Regions from separate parts of the Vibrio sp. D173a genome, predicted to be linked through region 2. Evidence: predicted binding sites of a transcription regulator. Region 2 holds the regulator's gene; the other holds the start of a gene.
What was found. Region 2 encodes PurR, which represses purine synthesis genes. Its sites were predicted from a motif close to TNANGNAAACGTTTNCNTNA; they were not measured.
Positions count from the first base shown of each region.

Region 1: the regulator PurR is predicted to act here: its motif matches at 3,428-3,447, upstream of metK (methionine adenosyltransferase).

Region 1 covers NZ_JAHGAH010000075.1:1,469-5,701, reverse strand. Annotated here, with positions in the region: gene endA (deoxyribonuclease I) at 1-322, opposite strand, end outside; gene KIV40_RS08810 (SprT family zinc-dependent metalloprotease) at 473-970, opposite strand; gene KIV40_RS08805 (DUF2189 domain-containing protein) at 1,038-1,835, opposite strand; gene metK (methionine adenosyltransferase) at 2,117-3,271, opposite strand; gene tkt (transketolase) at 3,639-4,233, shown strand, end outside.
Region 2 covers NZ_JAHGAH010000118.1:59,489-63,721, forward strand. Annotated here, with positions in the region: gene KIV40_RS13385 (putative signal transducing protein) at 1-282, opposite strand, end outside; gene KIV40_RS13390 (TVP38/TMEM64 family protein) at 282-971, opposite strand; gene KIV40_RS13395 (TfoX/Sxy family DNA transformation protein) at 1,091-1,681, opposite strand; cyclic di-GMP riboswitch class I at 1,798-1,887, opposite strand; gene purR (HTH-type transcriptional repressor PurR) at 2,167-3,171, opposite strand; gene torD (molecular chaperone TorD) at 3,615-4,233, opposite strand, start outside.

The DNA.
Region 1 (4,233 bases), on a different contig from region 2:
CGTTGTCGTTTCTTGTGCAGTTTTTGCGCCCACCATTTTGCCAACATTGACGCTGGTGGCCGAATTGCCAAGCAGGGACAACGTGTTCCCATTCGATGCGCGATGCGCGTTTTTCTTGTTTACGAACTTGGTAGCCGCATGAAGCAAGGTCGGGTATGCCTTTCTTACCTTGCCATTTGATGTCACAACCACAGTAGAAGCTGGTTGGGTGATCGGCGTATATTTTTACCGCTTCACGCTTAGCCGCAGAGAAAGAGCTTGGAGGCGCAGCAATTGCCGCACTAGAAAGCGCAAGTAGGAATAAAGAGAACAGGTATTTCATGATTAAAGTCTTTATAAAGTATGACTTTATTCATTCTAACACGCACAAATGGGCTTTAGTGATGAGTAAATAAACAATAACGGGTAAAAAGAGAGACTTTGAGAGCGAATGTCTCTCTTTCTGGAATGAAAAAGTGGGAAATTTGGGGCTTTAGGAGAGCTGAGTGCCTGTAAAGCTCAGCGGTTGGCGGCATTTCTGGCATGAGTATACCGCTTCTTTACGAAGAACTTTGTTATGGCGACGAATGGACAACGGATAAGTCATACAACCACAACGGTATTCAAAGGTTTTACCTTGTACAGAGGCAACATCGAAACTGTGCGTTGTCTTAGCTGGAACTTTGAACACGGCTTCCATAACGCCTTGCCACTCTTTTCCGTGCGGGCGAACTCGACCGTAAACTTGATAAGCAATGAGATGCGCGACTTCGTGTGGGATAACTTCTTTGAGAAACGCTTGAGGGTTTTCTTTAAAGAGTTTTGGGTTCAAGCGAATTTCATTCAGCTGCAAATAGGCTTTGCCAGCGGCTTTGCCACGTACATTGAAAGTCAGAGATGGGATTGGAAAAGAACGTTTGAAGGCTTGTTCTGCCATCGCGATGCAATTTGCCATCACCTGTTTGGCTTTGTAGCTCAGTTCTATATCCACGATTTACCCCGTTTACCCAATAAAAAAGCCCCCGCGTTTGCGAGGGCTGGATCATAGCATCAGTTTTCTAGGGCGTGTGTTTTTTCTTAATCGTCGCGTGGTAAGCATGCCATGTACCGTACCCGAGGGTTGGCATGGTGAAGAGCATACCAATACCGTAAGTCGCAAAGCCGATTAAGATGCCGCCACAAATAATCGCAGCCCATACAATCATCGCTGGAATGTTGGATTTTACCGCGTTAAAGCTGGTGAAAACGGCGGTCATCATATCAACGCGGCGCTCCATCATCAGCGGGATAGAGAAAGCAGAAATGCTGAAGACCACGCAAGCCAAGACAAAACCAACGAGTGAACCAATAACTAAGAAAGGTAAGAATTCAGTCAGCGGAGCACCTTGTACAGAAGGGTATAGAGCATGAAGCAGTGCAGCAATTCGCATCCAGAAAATCATACACACTGCGAGCAATACGGCGAATGCCCATTGAGAGGTCGAGTTACGCCCAATGGCTTTCATTGAGTGGAACAAGCTTGGTTTGTGCCCACGCTCTCTTTCCCAGCTTGCGTCATATAAGCCAAGTGCTAGAAATGGACCGATTAGCATGTAAACAATCAAGCTCGGCATTACGACAAGGTGCGTGCCTTGCCATTGAACCAGAAGCACGATACCAATCGCAGCGGCCATGAAGCAGATGCCGTAAAAGGCACTAATAATTGGCATGCGAACGAAGTCATGCAGACCCAGTGCGAGCCAATGAAATGGTGCAGAAAGATTCACAGTGTTGCATGGAATGGTTCTGGCGTATTCGTTATCTGGGACTTCCTTTCGTTTATTTTGGAAGTCGGATGGATTCACGGTACGAGGCATAACTCCTCCTTGATTTAGTCCCGCGGTGGCACCTAGGCCATAAAAGATGTTCGGCTGACGTTTTTCATAACTCTTTTAGCCACGTGAGCCTGCATCATATTTCTTTACGTTATATGCATCGAAAAGTGGATTTAACATTATGTTAACTATTGGCGGAGATGAGGCAATTTACAAATAATTGCGGAATTTTTGTTCACAGAACAAATAAGGGAGAAGAGGAAGGGGAGAAACAAAAAGCCCCCGCCAGAGGCGAGGGCTTTATCGATTCTTGCGTGGATCGATTACTTGATGCCAGCGAAATCACGTAGAAGTTCAGCTTTATCAGTCGCTTCCCATGGGAATTCTTCGCGACCGAAGTGACCGTATGCTGCTGTCTGCTTGTAGATTGGTTGCAGCAGGTTAAGCATTTCTTGTAGCCCGTATGGACGTAGGTCGAAGAATTGACGAACTGCTTCAATGATGATGTCGTGTGATACTTTCTCAGTACCAAACGTTTCAACCATGATAGACGTTGGATCAGCAACACCGATTGCGTAAGAAAGTTGGATTTCACAACGGTCAGCCATGCCAGCTGCTACGATGTTTTTCGCTACATAACGTGCTGCGTAAGCTGCTGAGCGGTCTACTTTCGATGGATCTTTACCAGAGAATGCACCGCCACCGTGACGAGCTGCACCGCCGTAAGTATCTACGATGATTTTACGACCAGTTAGACCACAGTCACCCATTGGTCCACCGATAACAAAACGACCGGTTGGGTTGATGAAGAAGTTCGTGTCTTTAGTGATCCACTCTGAAGGCAATACTGGCTTGATGATCTCTTCCATTACTGCTTCACGTAGGTCAGGTGTTGTTACTGAATCGCAGTGCTGAGTTGAAAGAACAACAGCATCGATACCGACAATCTTACCTTGGTCGTATTGGAACGTTACTTGAGATTTCGCATCTGGGCGAAGGAAATCTAGTTTACCGCTCTTACGAACTTCAGCTTGTTTTTGAACAAGACGGTGAGAGTAAGTAATTGGAGCTGGCATTAGGATTTCAGTTTCGTTCGTTGCGTAACCAAACATGATGCCTTGGTCGCCCGCACCTTGCTCTTTAGGGTCTGCTTTATCAACACCTTGGTTGATGTCTGGAGATTGCTTACCGATGGTGTTTAGAACCGCACACGAGTTCGCATCAAAGCCCATATCAGAGTGAACGTAACCAATTTCACGAACAGTTTCACGAGTGATTTCTTCGATATCAACCCATGCAGAAGTCGTTACTTCGCCACCAACCATAACCATGCCGGTTTTAACGTAAGTCTCACAAGCAACACGTGCTTTTGGGTCTTGCTCAAGAATTGCATCAAGAACTGCGTCAGAGATTTGGTCTGCGATTTTATCTGGATGACCTTCTGATACCGACTCAGAAGTGAACAGGTGCTTAGCCATGATAGCTCCAATCTTAAGGTTTACTCATGGCTAACTAACGCAAGCTTGCCACGAAAAATACAATACAGTTTGTAGGTGTTTCTACATCTAGACGTCTATTTTAATTTCCCACGGTCGAATTACAAGCTCTTTTTCTATTTGAATTTGTCTAGCTTATTACCCAATCGTTTGCTTTTGATGGGGTGAATTTTTAATAAATTGTCCATTAAGTGCGAAAAGATTGAGTTAAAACCTCAAAAATGGTGAGTAAACGTTTGCAGTCGGATTTTGGCTTTGAGAGAATGTTGCCCGCACTTTTATACCCAGTACTCTTGGTTAATGTGCCCACATTCCTTTATCAATTCGCTTAATGCACTCAGGAGCAGACATGTCTTCTCGTAACGTTCTTTCAAACAAAGAGCTCGCAAATGCAATCCGTGCTCTTAGCATGGATGGTGTTCAACAAGCTAACTCTGGCCACCCAGGCGCACCTATGGGTATGGCTGATATCGCTGAAGTTCTTTGGCGTTCTCACCTAAACCACAACCCAGCTAACCCAGAGTGGGCTGACCGCGACCGTTTCGTACTGTCTAACGGCCACGGCTCTATGCTGATTTACTCTCTACTGCACCTGAGCGGTTACGAGCTGTCTATCGACGATCTTAAGAACTTCCGTCAGCTTCACTCTAAGACTCCTGGTCACCCAGAGTACGGCTACGCACCTGGTATCGAGACAACAACGGGTCCTCTAGGTCAAGGCATCACTAACGCTGTTGGTATGGCGATGGCTGAGAAAGCACTTGCGGCTCAGTTCAACAAAGAAGGCCACGACATCGTTGACCACTTCACTTACGTGTTCATGGGTGATGGCTGTCTGATGGAAGGTATCTCTCACGAGGCATGTTCTCTTGCAGGTACACTAGGCCTTGGCAAACTTATCGCATTCTGGGATGACAACGGCATCTCTATCGACGGTCACGTTG
Region 2 (4,233 bases):
TGCCCCAAACTGACCTTCATTTTGTTCTGAACATTGTGGGCATTGCCAATCTTGATATGTTCGGTCCGCTTGTTGTCGATAATCTTCAACAATGGCTGACGCTTTCAACTCTTGCTCTGGATGTAAAAGCCAAACATACGGGTCTGTATCATCGCCAAATGGCAGTTCGCCTTTCAAGCCAAACATTCCCTCGCCTCTTACTTCACAAGCTATCTGTTCGGTTTTTAGAAGCTCGCAAACGATATGAGCTTCAGCAGGATTCTTGGCGACGTATATTTTCATTAAGCGTTTCCGTTTTGTACTTGAGCAGGGCGAACTTTATTCATAACCCATTTTGCGATGATTGGGAACAAACCAAGTAACGCAAATGACGCTAATACGGTCGGCGACACAATACCTGATAGGCTATCGATGGTGGCGAGCTGAGTACCAGCGTTTAAGTACACGGCAGTGCCTGGCAGCATACCGATTTGGCTGGTTAAGTAAAAACGCGCAATGGTCATCGGTGTTAACCCCATCAATAAGTTGATAAGGAAAAACGGAAAGACGGGAATCAAGCGCAGAGAAAACAGGTAAAAGGCACCGTCTTTTCCAACGCCTTGGTTAATCGCACTCAGTTTACTCCCAAACTTACTTTGTACCCATTCTCTCAATAGGTAACGGCTACTCAAGAAAGCAATCGTAGCGCCGATGGTGCTGGCAAAAGAAACCAACAATAAGCTAGTCCAAAAACCAAACAAGGCAGCACCGAGCAGGGTAACGACAGCTGCGCCTGGAATCGAAAACGCAGTGATGGCGATATAAGCAAAGAAATAGGTCGCGGCGGCGTATATGAAGTTTTGGTCAATAAAGCTATTTAACGCCTCTTGTTGTGCTTTTGCATTTTCTAGGGTTAGGTATTGACCAAAATTTACACCTAGAAAGAGGATGGTCGCGACTAGGATCAGTCCTAAAATCAGTTTCTTATTCATATCAATTGCTCCGTTTGGCTTCTTAAATAATAAGACAGAATGGAATAAGAAAAATTTCAAAAAAAAACCGCAGCGTGAAAACTGCGGCTTTTACTCAATGTCATACTGATATGAACGCGCTACGGGAGAGCACTCATCAATTCTTTTCGGCGAGACTGAGGTACGACGCTCCAATGTGTACCGTTGATTGCGCCCTCTAGCGCCCACAACAACTCAAGGCTTACCGTTGAGGCATGCGTATCTTGGATTGCTTTGTAAGCGTTTAAGGCACCTTCTTCTTCTAGCTGCTCGACAGAGTCAATGCCTGCTTTCTTCAACATGCGTTCGGTTGCTAGGCGAAGATTCGGAAGGTCTTTCAATCGGTTAGGTTTGGTGCTCGCTTGTTGCTTTTTCTCTTGCTTAGCGGTCTCTAGAGATTGCTTTGCAACTTCAATCAAGCGATCGGTTGAATCCCATAGATCATCAGAAATCGCATAGTATTTCGTAACAACTGGGAAACCACGTTTCTTGTAGACGTACGGTTTTAGTCCTTGAGTCTCGAAGTCAGAAGATGTTTGTCGGTCAGCTCGAATGTGAAGTTGGTTGTTTACGACTAGCGCAAACATCGTTTCATCAGCGAAGAGCCCGAAGCCGCCAAACATTGAGCGCGACTTGATATTACCAAGTGCCTCAAACAGCTTCATTGAGTCTTTGAGTATCGGTTTATCCATGGTGTGTTATCTCGGTGTAATTAATATTACGCCACCAAAAATCAGGTCCGAGAGATTAGCAAATGCATGCAGACACAATGTCATTAAAGGGTAAACTCACTTAATGCATATTTGCCATCGGTAACCCCGCTACCTTCCATCTAATTCGATGGTTCAGGCCGGAGGCTTTGCGTCCCACCCTTTCGAATGGTTTGCCCTGTGCGTGACCATTTGAGAATACTTCGTATATTGAATTAACATCACGTTTCAAACATCAAAGTGTGATCTTGGTTCAGTTGATAGTGCTATTTTGATGTGTTTAGTTTCATATTTTGGGCTGTCTACTTGTCATACTAAAGCTTGATGTAGGAAATGGGCTACAAGTGAGTTAAAACAGCAACTTATCTTAGCCTTTGATTGTATAAGCGATGTCGAATGTTTCAAAAAAGTTATTTTACGCAATAAAAAAGCGCCCCGAAGAGCGCTTTATAAAAACTGAGGTGAAATTAGTTCAATTTCTTAACTGTATTGCGAACTACGATCTCTGGCTGCATCTCAAACACACGCTTTTCGTGCTCTTTGTCTTTGATGCGCTCTAGTAGAATTTCAAACGCGTTTTTACCCACACGACGTTTCGGTTGGTGGATCGTCGTTAGCGGCGGTGAGAAGTACTCTGCAAGCTCAATGTTGTCGTAGCCGATAACGGATATGTCATCTGGTACTTTGATGCCGTTTTGTTGTAGACGGCTCATCAAACCTAACGCCATTGTGTCGTTAAAGCAGAATACAGCAGTTGGGCGTTTTTCCATTGCAGTGATGTTGTCTGCAGCAAGTACTGCTGTATCACACTCGAAGTTACCTTCAAGAACCCAATCTTCGTTTACTGCAAGATTTGCTTCAGCCATTGCACGACGGTAGCCTGCGATACGCTCTTGGCACGCCGCCTTTTCAAAGTGGCCGCTCAAACATGCGATGTCAGTATGACCGTTGTCGATCAGGTATTTCGTCGCGATGTAACCGCCTTCTTCTGAGTTATCAATGATCTTATCTGCTTGTGAGCTTTCTGGGCCCCAGTCCATTACCACTTTAGGAATGTCTGAATGGCGATCAAGCATCTCTTTTAGCTCTTCCGTAAGGTCAGAACACATTACTAGGATGCCGTCTACGCGTTTCTCTGCAAGCATGCGGATGTAGTCACGTTGTTTCTCGTAGATACCACCAGTGTTACATAAGATTAGTGTGTAACCTTGACGGTAACAGTAGCTTTCAACACCATCGATCACTTCAGAGAAGAATAGGTTGGTTGATTGAGTAACTAACATACCGATAGTACGAGTAGAGTTGCATTTCAAACTACGAGCAACAGCACTTGGCGCGTAATTGAGCTCATCCACTGCTTTCATTACTTTTTCTTGAGTGGTCTCTGCAACAAAGCGAGTTTTGTTAATTACGTGCGAAACTGTTGTGGTAGAAACGCCGGCTAAGCGAGCAACGTCTTTAATAGTGGCCATAAATGATGTCCTGTATCGAGCTACTGAATACCGTAGTGAAGACAACCATATGCTTAGGGTCTTGCGCAAACCGAGCAACTGCAGAAAGGGCATTGCTGAGATATTTGGCAGCGGTTGTTCCGAAATCGGTATAAAAAGGTTTGTAGCAACATTTGTTGCTGAAACGCCTATTCCTGTCTTACATAAATGAGAAATAGGTCAGCAATCATGTTAAGAAAACACAAAAACCGCTATATTTCAGCGGTTTACATATAAATCATATTTAATCGTTTGCGCTCACATTTTAGACTGATGTGGGCAGGCTGGCAATATTTTCAGCGGTTGTTTTGTGCCTTTGAGGTCACATTTTAACGGCTAAATTTGTTGGGTTTCTATGAGCCAGATTAAAAATAAACGAATAAAATAGGGAGCCTAAATAGCAGGCTCCCTAAAATAGGCGGCAATTATTCACCAAGAAGGTAGGTGCTGTCCAGTTTACAGAATGCAATTAATAGTTGCGCAACGCTAACATAGAAGCCAAATTCATCGAATTGCTTACATTTAGCAGCAAACTGAGGCAACCAAGTCATAAGGTGCTGCTGGATGAATTCGTTCTGTTTCTCGAACGCTTCTTCCATATGCTTTTCTTGCTCTAGTTCGTTTGAGCGAATGATCATGTTGCCTAAGAAATCCAGCTCTACCGCTAAATGGTCGGCTGGTTCTTTAAGGTTTTCGTCTACCTGCACGCCAAAATCAGCCATCAGCTTTTCCATCTCTTCTGCTGGTTTATCATTTAGCAGGCCAGATTTACCGATATACATAGAGGCGTAAGGCAGTGCGCCGTGTTTTTCTGTTTTAAGGAAAAGTTCGCAGAAGTCTGCAGCTAATTCTAGCTGAGCGTCTTCACGATCTTGTAGGCGGTTGAGTGCATCAACAAGGGTATCAACGGCTGGTTTCAGTGATTCATTTTCACCAAGGCCGACTAAAAAGCTTCGAATTTCAACACTGTGGTAGGTTTCCAATTCGTTTTCTGTCAGCTCTTTTGCGAACAGGCTAGAAAACCACCAATAGATCTCGGCGCGT